2 regions of the Billgrantia diversa genome follow, and region 1 is predicted to be linked to the other one. Evidence: predicted binding sites of a transcription regulator. Region 1 holds the regulator's gene; the other holds the start of a gene.
The links. Region 1 encodes PhoB, which activates phosphate uptake and scavenging genes when phosphate is short. Its sites were predicted from a motif close to TGTCATANNNNTGTCANA; they were not measured.
Positions count from the first base shown of each region.

Region 2: a site for PhoB is predicted at 4,790-4,807, ahead of HNO52_RS03065 (CYTH domain-containing protein). Genes of this name have one in related genera too.

Region 1 covers NZ_CP053382.1:4,426,368-4,432,593, forward strand. Annotated here, with positions in the region: gene yccS (YccS family putative transporter) at 1-670, opposite strand, end outside; gene HNO52_RS20595 (hypothetical protein) at 828-1,184, opposite strand; gene HNO52_RS20600 (HU family DNA-binding protein) at 1,268-1,546, opposite strand; gene HNO52_RS20605 (FAD-dependent oxidoreductase) at 1,746-2,906, opposite strand; gene HNO52_RS20610 (chorismate--pyruvate lyase family protein) at 3,018-3,575, shown strand; gene ubiA (4-hydroxybenzoate octaprenyltransferase) at 3,605-4,498, shown strand; gene phoB (phosphate regulon transcriptional regulator PhoB) at 4,582-5,271, shown strand; gene phoR (phosphate regulon sensor histidine kinase PhoR) at 5,273-6,226, shown strand, end outside.
Region 2 covers NZ_CP053382.1:661,055-667,280, reverse strand. Annotated here, with positions in the region: gene HNO52_RS03085 (sensor histidine kinase) at 1-395, opposite strand, end outside; gene argA (amino-acid N-acetyltransferase) at 1,279-2,592, opposite strand; gene HNO52_RS03075 (inorganic phosphate transporter) at 2,724-3,989, opposite strand; gene HNO52_RS03070 (TIGR00153 family protein) at 4,058-4,738, opposite strand; gene HNO52_RS03065 (CYTH domain-containing protein) at 4,867-5,709, shown strand; gene HNO52_RS03060 (ion transporter) at 5,771-6,226, shown strand, end outside.

The DNA of each region.
Region 1 (6,226 bases):
GGTTGAGCGCCGTCACTACCCTGCCGTTCTGCTGCGCCAGCGCCACACGGCGCGCCTCGATGTCGATGCCGCGCAGCGGCTCGAACAGCGTCGCCTTCAGCATCAGGTACCTGCCCAGCTCGCGATAGAGCTGGGCCATGCTCTGCTTGACCGGCTGGCGCGAAAATAGCGCACACCAGATCACCGATATCGCGCCGTACCAAGCCGCCCCCGAGAGGATCAACAGCGTCTGATCCCAGTCGCCCGACTGCGGTACGCCACCGTGATGCTCGATGTTGATCATGGTGTAGAGGGACAGGATCAGCGTGCCGGAGGCGATGGTGGCATAGCGCTGCCCCACCGCCCCGAGCATGATCAGTACGAAGGTCGCCACCCCCAGCCCCAGGGCGAACAGCCATGGCCAGGGAAACAGCCAGCGCACGACGAGCGCCGCTGTGACAAAGCAGACCAGCGTGACCGCGAGCGCCTGCAGGCGGCCCTGCCAGCTGTCGTCGGTCTCCGACAGCGCGCTGGCGATGATGCCGAGGAAAAGCGGAATCACCAGGCTGATGTCGGCCAGCACCCAGCTCAGCAGTAGCGCACCACTGAAGGCGAGAAACACGCGCAGGCTGTAGGCGAACTTGTCCAGCGTCCACAGACGGCGTAGAGAGAGCGTTAGCGAGATCGGCATGGAGCTCTTGGGCGTTAGCGTTGGAAGGCCATGCGGACCATTCTACCCGACACTAGACTTTCGTATAACTCTTAAAGCCTGGCAGCAGCCGGCGTCAGGATACGCAAGCGCAGAAGCGGAATGACGCGCCATGCCAAAATAACGCGACTACCGGGAATTAGAGCCGCTTGAGCAGTTTCTGCAGTTTCTGAAGGTCGCTCGAATCACCGACCAGGCGCACCTTGCCGGCGATCATGCCGTCGAGAAAGGCCTGCTGGGTCGGCTTGCGCAGCACACGAACGGCACTGGCTTCATCATCGAAACGCAGCTCCAGGTCGAGGTCCACCGGCAGCCCCGCGCCAGTCTGTATGCCTTGGGGCGACATGCGGAAGTGACGCGCGATGGAGAGATCCTCGGTGGCGATTCCCCAGTCGAGGCGGCGCACCTCGGCGAGCGCCTGGCGGAAGTCCGGCTTGCGGCGCAAAGCACGCTTGAGCATCAAACCCAGTAGCCACAGTATCAGTCGCAGCTTCATATCGAGTCCGATTCGAGCGAGGAGAAGAGGTATCGCGGCCTGACGGACAGGCCGCGCCACGAGAGGGGATTCGAGGCTCCGAATCAGCCCTTGCCGACGGCGTCCTTGAGGCCCTTGCCCGGCTTGAAGGCAACGGTCTTGCTGGCCGGAATGGCCAGTGGCTGGCCGGTTTGGGGGTTCTTGCCGGTGCGCGCGGCGCGCTCTCGCACGGTAAAGGTACCAAACCCGATCAGTGAAACATCCTGCCCTTGGGCCACGCTGCCGGTGATCTCGTCGAGAATGACGTTGAGCACCTGGCTGGCCTTGTCTTTCGAAAGTTCCGCACGCTCGGCAATTGCCGCAGCAAGATCTGGCTTACGCATACTACAGCCCTCCTGGTATTGGCTATGTCCCGGCACGCTGCCGGTGAGTTGTTATTCATCAATGGTAAAACTAGAGCCGTCTGTCACTTCCCCCGGGAGAGCCCGTTCCCTTGCGTGGGTTCGTCCCTTGCTCTTGAAGCTTCAAGCGCGGCAATCAACGGCGGCCCGTACTGCGAAGCCGGCCGAGGCGATGACGTGACTAGCCTAGCAACGGCGGCGTCGCTCGCGCCAGCTCAACTTTCCGCTTCACGCAGGCTCCTGTCAACGCAAAGCCGATCAAACGTTCGTCTCTATCTTCGGCGAAGGCAGCCAAGTCGGCGCCCTCCCCCTCGATTCGCCAGCGGGCCGGCGCTGACAGCGGGGGTAGTGCAACCACCGGTAACAGCGGCGTTTTCACCAGCACCGGCCAGGCACCGTAGCTCACCTCGGTGGGTGTCCCGCTCAGTGTCCGTGCCAATGCCTTGGCGCTGGCCTGCAGCGGCTGCACGTACATGGCGTTGACCCCGGCCACGCAGGCCACGTCGCCCAGGGCATGAATGCCCGGCACCGACGTTTGCAGGTAGCGGTCGACCTGGATGCCCGCCGCCCCCACCTCCAGCCCGGCCGCCCGGGCCAGCTCGCTGCGCGGGCGCAGCCCGGTAGCGACAAGCACCAGATCGGCCTCGAGTCGTTCGCCGTCGTCGAGCGCCACGCCGATATCGCTGCCGGCCGCCTCCAACCGCGCAACGCCACGCCCCAGGTACAGCACCATGCCCGCATCACTGAACGCCTCGCCCAGCGCCCGGCCCAGCGGCTCTGGCAACAGCCGCGGCAAGGGCGCATGCTCCGGCGCCACCAGGCTAACCGCGTGACCGCCCGCCATCAGGTCGTTGGCGAACTCGCAGCCCACCAGGCCGGCCCCGACGATGGCCACGCGGGCACGGCGGCCAAGTGCTGCCAGGGCGGCATGAAAAGCGCGGTAGTCATCGAGATCGTTGATGGTGAAGACACGGCCGGCAAGTTCTTCGGGTATGTCGAAGGGCACGGCGGGCGCAGCGCCGGTGGCCAGCACCAGCTCGCCCCATGCCAGGCGCTCCTCGCCGATATGCAGGCACCCCCCCGCCGGGTCGACGGCTTCGACCTGGGTTCGGGTGCGTACCACCGCACCCAACTGGTCGGCCACTTCCAGTGCCGAGCGTGCTGCTAGCCGCTCTGGGGGCAGGTGCTTGGCAAAGCCGGTGGAGAGCAGCGGCTTGGAGTAGTCGTCGCCGCTGTCGGCCGTGATCAGGGTAATGGAGCGCTCGGCATCCAGCGCACGCAGCTGCTTGAGCAGGCCAATGCCCGCCATGCCGGAACCGATGATGGTAAGAGGTGCGGTCATGGGGCTCCTCGCGATGGCTGGGCCGCGGCCGAATGGCGCGGCCCAGCACGGGGAATCGTGTCAGAACCGCATGTTACACTATGCGCCCCTAGTTCGACCCGGAGAGTGCCGGTGACCCGGAACCACGCGGAGCGCCACGCCAATTCCCGTCTTTCTGCCACCTGGCGCCCCCTGCCCGCGGGCCGACCGGCGATGAGCCCGGCGTGGTGGGCCTGGGTAGCCACACGGGATTCCCTCACCGCACGGCTGATCGAAGCCGGCGCCGAGCGCTCTTTTCGCGTGCGCCTGCTCGATCAGCGCCTGGGGCAGCCGCGCCTCGACGAAGCCCAAGCTCTGGGGCTGCCCCTCGATCGCCTCGCCTGGCTGCGAGAAGTGGCGCTGTGCCTCGACGAGCGGCCCTGGGTGGTGGCCCGTTCGGTGGCGCCGCTGGCCCAGATGCGGGGTCAACGTCTCGAGCGGCTCGGCGAGCGTTCACTGGGCAGTTGGCTGTTCCGCCAGCCCGGCCTGGTGCGCAGCCCCATCGAGGTCACGGTCGCCCCGGCCCCCTTCCATACCTTGACCGGCCCTTGGGGACGGCGTTCGGTGTTCCGCCACGGCCGCTTCGCGGTGCTTGTGCAGGAGTTCTTCCTCGACGCGATGGCGGATGAATTGGGCCTGCCATCACGCTAGGATGATCGCCATCGAATGAGGAGACACCGATGGATCGCTCTCTGATGCGCCCCAAAGGGCTTGCCCGCCTGCCCGACTTCCTGCACCTGATGCGGCTGGACCGCCCCATCGGCACCTGGCTCTTGATGTGGCCCACGCTATGGGCACTGTGGATGGCCGCGGCGGGACTCCCCGAGCGGCATCTGCTGCTGATCTTCGTTGCCGGGGTCTACCTGATGCGCGCCGCCGGCTGCGTGATCAACGACTATGCCGACCGCCACTTCGACGGCCACGTGAAACGTACCAGGAACCGCCCGCTTGCCACCGGGCGCATCGGCGAGCAAGAGGCCAAGTTCCTGTTCGCCAGCCTGGTCGCGGCGGCCTTCGTACTGGTGTTGTTCACCAATCCGTTCACCGTCATGCTCTCGCTGGTAGGCGTGGTTCTGGCCTTCATTTACCCGTTCATGAAGCGCTATACCCACCTGCCGCAAGCGTTTCTCGGCGCCGCCTTCTCGTGGGCGATCCCCATGGCCTTTGGCGCCGTGCTCGGCCATGTGCCGCTGGAGGCCTGGCTGCTGTTCGCTGCTAACGTGACCTGGACGGTGGCCTACGATACCCAATACGCCATGGTCGACCGCGACGACGATCTCAAGATCGGCATCAAGTCCACCGCGGTGCTGCTGGGCCACGCCGACCGCGCCGCCATCGGCCTGCTGCAGCTGGTCACGTTGGGCCTGCTGGGCTGGGTCGGGTGGCGGCTGGGGCTCGGCGTGTTCTTCTGGCTAGGGCTGGCGGGCATGGCTGCGACCTTCGTCCATCAGCAGTTCTTGATACGGGAACGCGAGCGCGAGCGCTGCTTCCAGGCCTTCCTCAACAATCACTGGTCGGGGCTGCTGGTGTTCGCCGGCATTGCGCTGAGCCTGTGGCCCGTTACCGGCACCTGAAGCCGCTGGCGAGGGTGTCATCCAACTGTCATGATGACGTGGTGAGATCGTCACCGACCCGTCACTGACCGCGAGGCTTCGGGATGACCGCCAAGACCGTACTGATCGTCGATGACGAAGCGCCAATCCGCGAAATGATCGCGGTGGCGCTGGAGATGGCTGACTATCGCGTGCTGGAGGCCGCCAACGCGCAGAGCGCCCACAGCATGATCGTCGACAACCAACCCGACCTGCTGCTGCTCGACTGGATGATGCCGGGTACCAGCGGCATCGAGCTGGCACGTCGGCTGAAGCGCGAGGAGGCCACCCGCGAGCTGCCGATCATCATGCTCACGGCCAAGAGCGAGGAGGACAACAAGATTCAGGGCCTCGAGGCCGGCGCCGACGACTACATCACCAAGCCCTTCTCTCCGCGCGAGCTGGTGGCCCGTCTCAAGGCGGTACTGCGCCGCACCACGCCCAAGGGAGTAGAGGAGACGGTGGAAGTGGACGGCCTGCTGCTCGACCCGGTCAGCCACCGCGTCAGCGCCGATGGCCGTGCGCTTGAGATGGGACCCACCGAGTACCGCCTGCTGCAGTTCTTCATGACCCATCAGGAGCGCGCCTACACCCGCAGCCAGCTGCTCGACCAAGTCTGGGGCGGCAACGTTTACGTCGAGGAGCGCACCGTGGACGTGCACATCCGTCGCCTGCGCAAGGCCCTGGGCGATGCCCACCAGCATCTGGTCCAGACCGTGCGCGGCACCGGCTACCGCTTCTCCAACAAGGGCTGACGTGCGTCCCTGGAGCCATGAACTCTGGCGTCTCGGCCTGCTTGCCGTTGCCGGCAGCCTGGTCGGCTGGCTGCTTTCCGCCCCTGGCCTGGGGCTCGCCGCGGGGTTGACCCTGCGCCTGATCCATCACCTGCGCCAATTGCATGCCCTGCGCCGCTGGCTGACCCGCAATCCTCACAGCGAACCGCCCGCGGCCACTGGCCTATGGGGCGAGCTGTTCGACCGCCTGTACCGCTACCAGAAGGGCCAGCGCCATACCCAGCATCGTCTTCAAGCGACCCTCAAGCGCATCCAGGAGTCCTCCGAAGCGATGCGCGACAGCGTGGTGATGCTCGACCCGCATGGCGATCTGGAGTGGTGGAACAGCGCCGCTGAGCGCATGCTGGGCCTCAAGGCTGCCCACGATCGTGGCCAGCATATCACCAACCTGGTGCGTGACCCTCGCTTCGTCGCCTACTTCAATGCCCGCGATTACCGCGAGCCGCTGACGTTGACCTCGCCGGTCAACGAACGTGTGGTGCTGCAGTTCCAGATCACGCTCTACGGCGACGACGAACGCCTGGTGATGGCGCGCGACATTACCCGCCTGCACCGCCTGGAGGAGATGCGCCGCGATTTCGTCGCCAACGTCTCGCATGAGCTGAGGACACCGCTGACCGTACTGGCGGGCTATCTCGAGACCTATGCCGACGCCGCCGACCGTCTGCCGCCGCGCCTGGCCCAAGGGCTGACCCGCATGCAGGAACAGACCACCCGCATGCAGAATCTGGTCAACGATTTGCTGCTGCTGTCGCGCTTGGAAATCGACCAGGGCGGCGAGGATCATCTGCCGTTGGCCGTGCCGACGCTGCTCGAGGAGGTGCGCCAGGACACCGAGGCGCTGTCGGCGGGGCGTCAGCAAGTCCGCGTCGAGATCGAGGAGGAACGGCAGCTGCTCGGCAGCGATCCGGAAATT
Region 2 (6,226 bases), 730 kb from region 1:
TCATTCGGCTCCGGCAATTGCGAGAGCAGCTCCAGTTGCTCCTCCAGCGCTTGCACATTGGGGTCGCCGGGCAGGAAGCGGCTCTGCCGGGCCAGCAGGTCCTTGAATTCCCTATGGCGCTCGGCATAGAGGTCGAGCAGGCTCTCCTGCTCCAGCACCGCATACTGACGCGCGCTACGCTCCATATCGACGGCCAGGTTGCTCAGCACCCTGGCTCGACGGCTCTCTTCTACCGCCTGGCGGGCACTGACATCCGCCAGATGAGACAATTCGGACAAGGCCTGGCCGGCCTGGTACATCAAGATTCCCAACGGCAGCATAACTACCAGGAATGCCAGCAGCACGAGCTGCAGCAATGAGCGCGGGCGCCAACGGCGCGAGACCCGTTTGGTCATGACCAATGTTCTATTCAGGAGAGGATAAGGAACCGCCATGGTACATTCCTGAAGGATAACAGAGTTCCACGCTCGACTACTGCTCGTCACCAACCCTGTTGAAAAAAAAGAGGCCGGCAGGTGCCGGCCCAATACGCAGGGAACTGAAGGGGTGAAAATATGGGCATCGTTCGCCTGGTCGAGCCATGTCCCATACTTTCAGCGGACCCGAGGGTCCCGAAGCCCCGTTGCCGACCCTTCTGCCACCAGGTGCGGTCGGTACGGGCAGGCGGCGAACCGCCCTGCTTCGTCCTTTGGTGCCAGTGCTAGGTGAGTCTCACCTAGCACTGGCCCGTAATTCGATCCCCCGAGGGGGATGAGGCATCCATGCCGGGGCATCCTTGCCCTTCTGGTACCGTTCCTTGCCTGTCGGCGGCACCCGTCTCATCGCAACCTAAGTTACACATCGCGGAGCGAACGCCGATCGTCGTGGTGCCCGGGGCGCACAGGGCATGGGGGGGTGGTGTTCCCCGAGCCTCTCGACGATCCGAAGTGATTCGAGCCGTTTGAATCACTTCTTCGTTGCTCGACTTGTATAGTGCGAGCTGCGTGCCAAAAAACCTATCAACCAATAAAAAACAATAACTTAAATACAATCAAAGCTTGGCATGCCGCCACCGTGCGGATAAACCGGGATAAAAACCGAGAGCCTGGGTCTTTTTTCGTCATCGTTCGGAGACACCGTTTTGATCTTCTTTTGTAATGCATTTAAAAACAATAATCTACGATGTCACTTTTTAGAGACAAGGTGATAGGCGGCGTTGCCCCAAAGCGACAGCCGCCACCTAGATGGATTCAGGGCAGCGGCTGACCGGGGGGTTGCGTAGGGCTTAGGACCAGGCTCTCACGAGAGGGACTTGACGAGAATCTTCGACTTGCGTGCGTGGTTATAGGTATCGCGCTTGAGCGGCGGCAAGGAGTCGATGTCGGATGCGCGAAAGCCGTGCTCGACGAACCAGTGCGCGGTGTGGGTCGTCAGCACGAACAGTGCACTGAGCCCAAGCCGCTTTGCACGACGCTCGACTCCCGAAAGCAGCAGCGTGCCGCGCGCCCCGCCGCGGTAGTCGACGTGAATTGCCAGGCAAGCCAGCTCGCCCATTTCTGCTTCGCCGAAGCGGTGCAGCGCCGCGCAGCCAATGATCATGCCGTCGCGTTCGATCACCAGGTAGTCGTCGATCTCGTGCTCCAGGCGTTCGCGCGAGCGAGGCACCAGCATGCCGCGCCGCTCCAGCGGCTCGAGCAGCTCCAGCAGACCGGCAATATCGCCGAGTTCGGCCGGTCGCAGCTGTTCGTAGCGATGCCGGGTGATCATGGTGCCCACCCCGTCGCGGGTGAACAGTTCGCCCAGCAGGGCGTCATGGTCTTGCCACGAAAGCAGGTGCGTGCGGGCCACGCCGTGGCGCGCGGCGGCGCAAGCAGCGGCGATATGGCGCGCCTGCTCGCAGCCCGGTTCGATCTGGCTCAGCAGCGGTTCGGCCTCGGCGGGGGTGAGCTGGCGCTGCATGGCGCCGTACTCGTCGTAGAGCCCTGCGGCCTCGCCCAGCAGGATCAGCTTGTCGGCGGCCAGCGCCATGGCCGCATGCTGAGCTACTTCGGCAGCGTCCAGGTCGAACACCTCGCCGGTACTGGTAAAGCCCAGCGGCGGCAGCAAGACCAGCGAACCCCGGTCGAGCAGCCCTTGCACGGCCGAAACCCGCACCCGGCGCACTTCGCCGCTGTGGTCGTAGTCGACCCCATCACGCACGCCCAGCGGCTTGGCCATGACCAGGTTGCCGGACACCACGGTCAGCTCGACCCCATGCAGCGGCGTGTTGGGCAGGCCCAGTGACAGCCGCGCCTCGAGCCACAGGCGTTGCTCGGCGGCCACCCGCTCGACACAGGCCATGATCGCCTCGTCGGCGACCCAGCGCCCTTCATGCCGCTGCGGCACGATGCCGGCTTCGCTCAACGCCTGATCCACCTGGGGGCGGATGCCGAACACCACCACCAGCCGCACGCCAAGGGTATGCAGCAGCGCCAGGTCCTGGATCAGCTGTTCGCCGCGCCCTCGCGCCATCGCCTCGCCCTCGATCAAGATCACGAAGGTTCGGCCCCGATGCGCATTGATATAGGGGGAGGAATTGCGGAACCAGTCGACGAAGGGGAAACGAGTGTCCAAGGCCGCTCTCCGGCAGCAGGTGAGAGGAAGGTGTATCGAGTTCGACTATATCAGAGCGACGAAAACGGCGGCACCATCAAGGTGCCGCCGCGTGCGGTTATAACCCCAGCCAGATTTACGTCGTGGGTGACTTAACCGAAAATGCCCTTGAACATGAAGAAGAACAGTATCGCCAGACCCGCACCTGCCGGTAGCGTGATCAGCCAGGACATCGCGATGGTGCCGATCACGCGCAGGTTGAGCGCCGCCATGCCCCGGGCCAGGCCAACACCGAGAATTGCACCGACCAGCGTATGCGTCGTGGAGATCGGCAGGCCTGTGCCCGAAGCGAGCACGACGGTCAGCGCCGCCGCCAGGGTGGCGGCGAAGCCGCGACTCGGGGTCAGCTCGGTAATGCCGGTGCCTACCGTGGCGATGACCTTGTGACCGTAGGTGACCAGGCCCACCACGATGCCGCCGCCGCCCAGTACCAGCACCCACCAGGGCACCAGTGCCGAACCTCCGATGGCGCCGCCGTTCTGAACGACGCTGATGACCGCCGCCAGCGGCCCCACCGCGTTGGCCACGTCGTTGGAGCCGTGGGCAAAAGCCATGGCGCAGGCGGTGAAGATCATCAGCACGCCGAATACGCGCTCCACCCCGGTGAAACCGAAATGATCGCTCTGACGGCTGCCGGCCTGCACGCGCCGCTCCATCCAGCCACCCAGGGCCATCATGCCCAGGCCGAACAGCGCCGACAGCAGCAGGTTGGTGCCGAAGCCCATATCCAGGCCAATGTGCTTGAGCCCCTTGGTCAGGGTGACCATGCAGATGGCGAAACCGACCAGCAGGATATAGAAGGGCACGTAGCGTTTGGCTGCGACGAAGGGATCGTCGGCCTCGAATATTAGATGCTGCACCGACTTGAACAGCGTGAAGGCGATGGTGCCGGCCAATAGCGGCGAAACGACCCAGCTGGCGGCGATCTGGCCGACCTTGGGCCAGCCCACGGCATCGATCCCCAGGCCCGCCAGGGCGAAGCCGACGATGGCACCGACGATGGAGTGAGTGGTCGATACCGGCCAGCCCTTCAAGGAGGCGATCAACAGCCAGGTGCCGGCAGCCAGCAGCGAGGCCAGCATGCCGTAGATCAACAGTTGGGGGTCACTCTCCAATGCGGCTGGGTCGATGATGCCCTTGCGGATGGTCTCGGTGACTTCGCCGCCGGCGAGCCAGGCGCCAAGAAACTCGAACACCACGGCGATGATTATCGCCTGCTTGATGGTGATCGCCTTGGAGCCGACCGAGGTACCCATGGCGTTGGCGACATCGTTGGCCCCGACCCCCCAGGCCATGAAGAAACCGAAGAGGCAGGCCAGGATGATGAAGGTATACGCGTGCTCTGCAATGATCGACATAGGGGCTTGGATCCTATGTGGCTGTCAGGTTGAAAGAACATTCCCCGGCTATGCCGGAAGGCGATGTCCTACCGGGCAGTGAGAATCTGGAGACGGCTGCCGACGCGCTCGGCGCGATCGGAGAGTTCGCCGACCCAGTCGATGATCTTGTAGAGAAAGACCACGTCCACCGGCTTGAGCTGATCTTCCAGGTCGAACAGCCGGCGCCGAATGTCGATCTGCTGCTGGTCGGCCTTCTGTTCGAGGATGTGCAGCTCGCGTATCAGGTTCTGCATCACGTCCGAGACATGCCGTCCGAAGCCCGATTCGAGCAGATCCTGGAGTTCTTCCAGTGCCTGACGCGCCTGGGCGACGCAGGCCACGGCGGTCTGCATGTAGTCGCGCATGGGCTGGGCCAGTTCCGCGGGCACCTGCATGCGGCGGCCGAGCATGATGCCGGTGATGTCGCGTACCTTGTTGGCGATCTTGTCCTGCACGCTGATCAGGTCGAGCAGGTCGGTACGGGAAACGGGCAGGAACAGCGTATTGGGCAGGTTGAGGCGAAGCTCGGTCTTGAGGCTGTCGGCGTCGTGCTCGAGCTGGGTGACAGTCTCGCGGACCTTGGCGGCCTCGTCCCAGTCACCGACAAGCGTGGCCTCGAAGAAAGGCAACAGCTGGTCGGCACACTCGTTGGACTTGGCGATGTGTGCCAGCAGTGGCTGGAACGGCGAGCGGCCGAACATTGCCGAAAAGGGGTTTGATTTGACCATGGCGTAAGATGCGCTTGTGAAATGGCGGCGTCAGTATAGAGAATGACTCCCTGTCACGTCATTGAAATATTCGTTTCCCTTGAATATCCAGGCGCATGGCAACCATCCAGGCCAGGAGCACGACACACATGAGCTACGAGATAGAGATGAAACTGGCACTGGGCGAAACGGGGCCGGAACGCCTGCTGCAGCACCCCCTCCTACGAGGCGGGGTGGATGGCGCCCAGCGCTTGGCCAATACCTACTACGATACGCCCAGGGGTGAGCTCGAGGCCGCGCGCATGGCGCTGCGCCTGCGTCGCCGCGACGACAGCTGGGTACAGACCCTCAAGACCAGCGGCGAAGGCAGCGGCGGCTACAGCCGGCGCCGCGAATGGGAATGGCCGGTGGAGGGAGGCAGCCTCGACCGCGCCGGGCTTGCCGAGCTGCCCCCCATGGCCGCACTGGGCACGGAGGTACTGGCGCAGCTGGAACCGCGCTTCACCACCGACTTCGAGCGCCGGCTGTGGTGCCTGGAACTGGCCGAAGCCACCATCGAGGTGGCGCTGGACCAGGGCGAGATTCGTGCCGCCGGCCGGCGCGTGACGATCTGCGAACTGGAACTGGAGCTCAAGGACGGCGACCCGCAGGCGCTGTGGAGCCTGGCGCTAGCCTTCGCCGAGACGGTGCCCCTGCGCCCCGCCGATGCCAGCAAGGCCGCCCGCGGCAGCGCTCTGCTGGGCGACCTATGGAAACTGCCGGAAGGGTCCGGTGAAAGCGAGTGGCTGCACCGTGCCATCCTGGCCCTGGATGCGCTGGCCGATACCGGTGACGACGGCTGGAAGGCAGCCGCCAGGGAAGCTTTGCAGACGCTTGGCGAACACGGCCACGACGAGGGCGGCCGGCTAGCCGCCATGCTGGATCATGACGACTGGCTCGGCGTTGATTTCGGCCGCACGGCATTGAAGCTGGCACACCGCCTGTCGGCCTGAACCCAGGCCTCGCGAGCAAGACGAACAAAAATATGTGTAAAGCGCTACAGGGAGTATGGCGATGAGCGAACCGTTTCGGCCGGGTGGCGATGGAATACGAACCCGCCTGTTCCAGATCATCTTCGAATCCGACACGCCGCTTGCCAAGGGCTTCGATATCGCCCTGATCGTGATGATACTGACCAGCGTGCTGGTGGTGATGCTCGATACCGTCGATCACCTCAGCGCGGCGTATGGCGAATGGTTCTACTGGCTGGAGTGGGGGTTCACCATCGCTTTCACCATCGAGCTACTGGTGCGCCTTTACATACTCGACAAGCCGCTGCGCTACCTGCGAAGCTTCTACGGCGTGATCGATGTAGTGGCAATTCTTCCCACCTGGCTGATGCTGGTGATACCAGGCGCCCAGACGCTGGCGATCGTGCGCCTGCTGCGGGTGCTGCGCATCTTCCGCGTGCTGCGCCTGATGCAGTTCGTCGGCGAGGGTCGCCTGCTGGTGGAGGCCCTACAGCGCAGC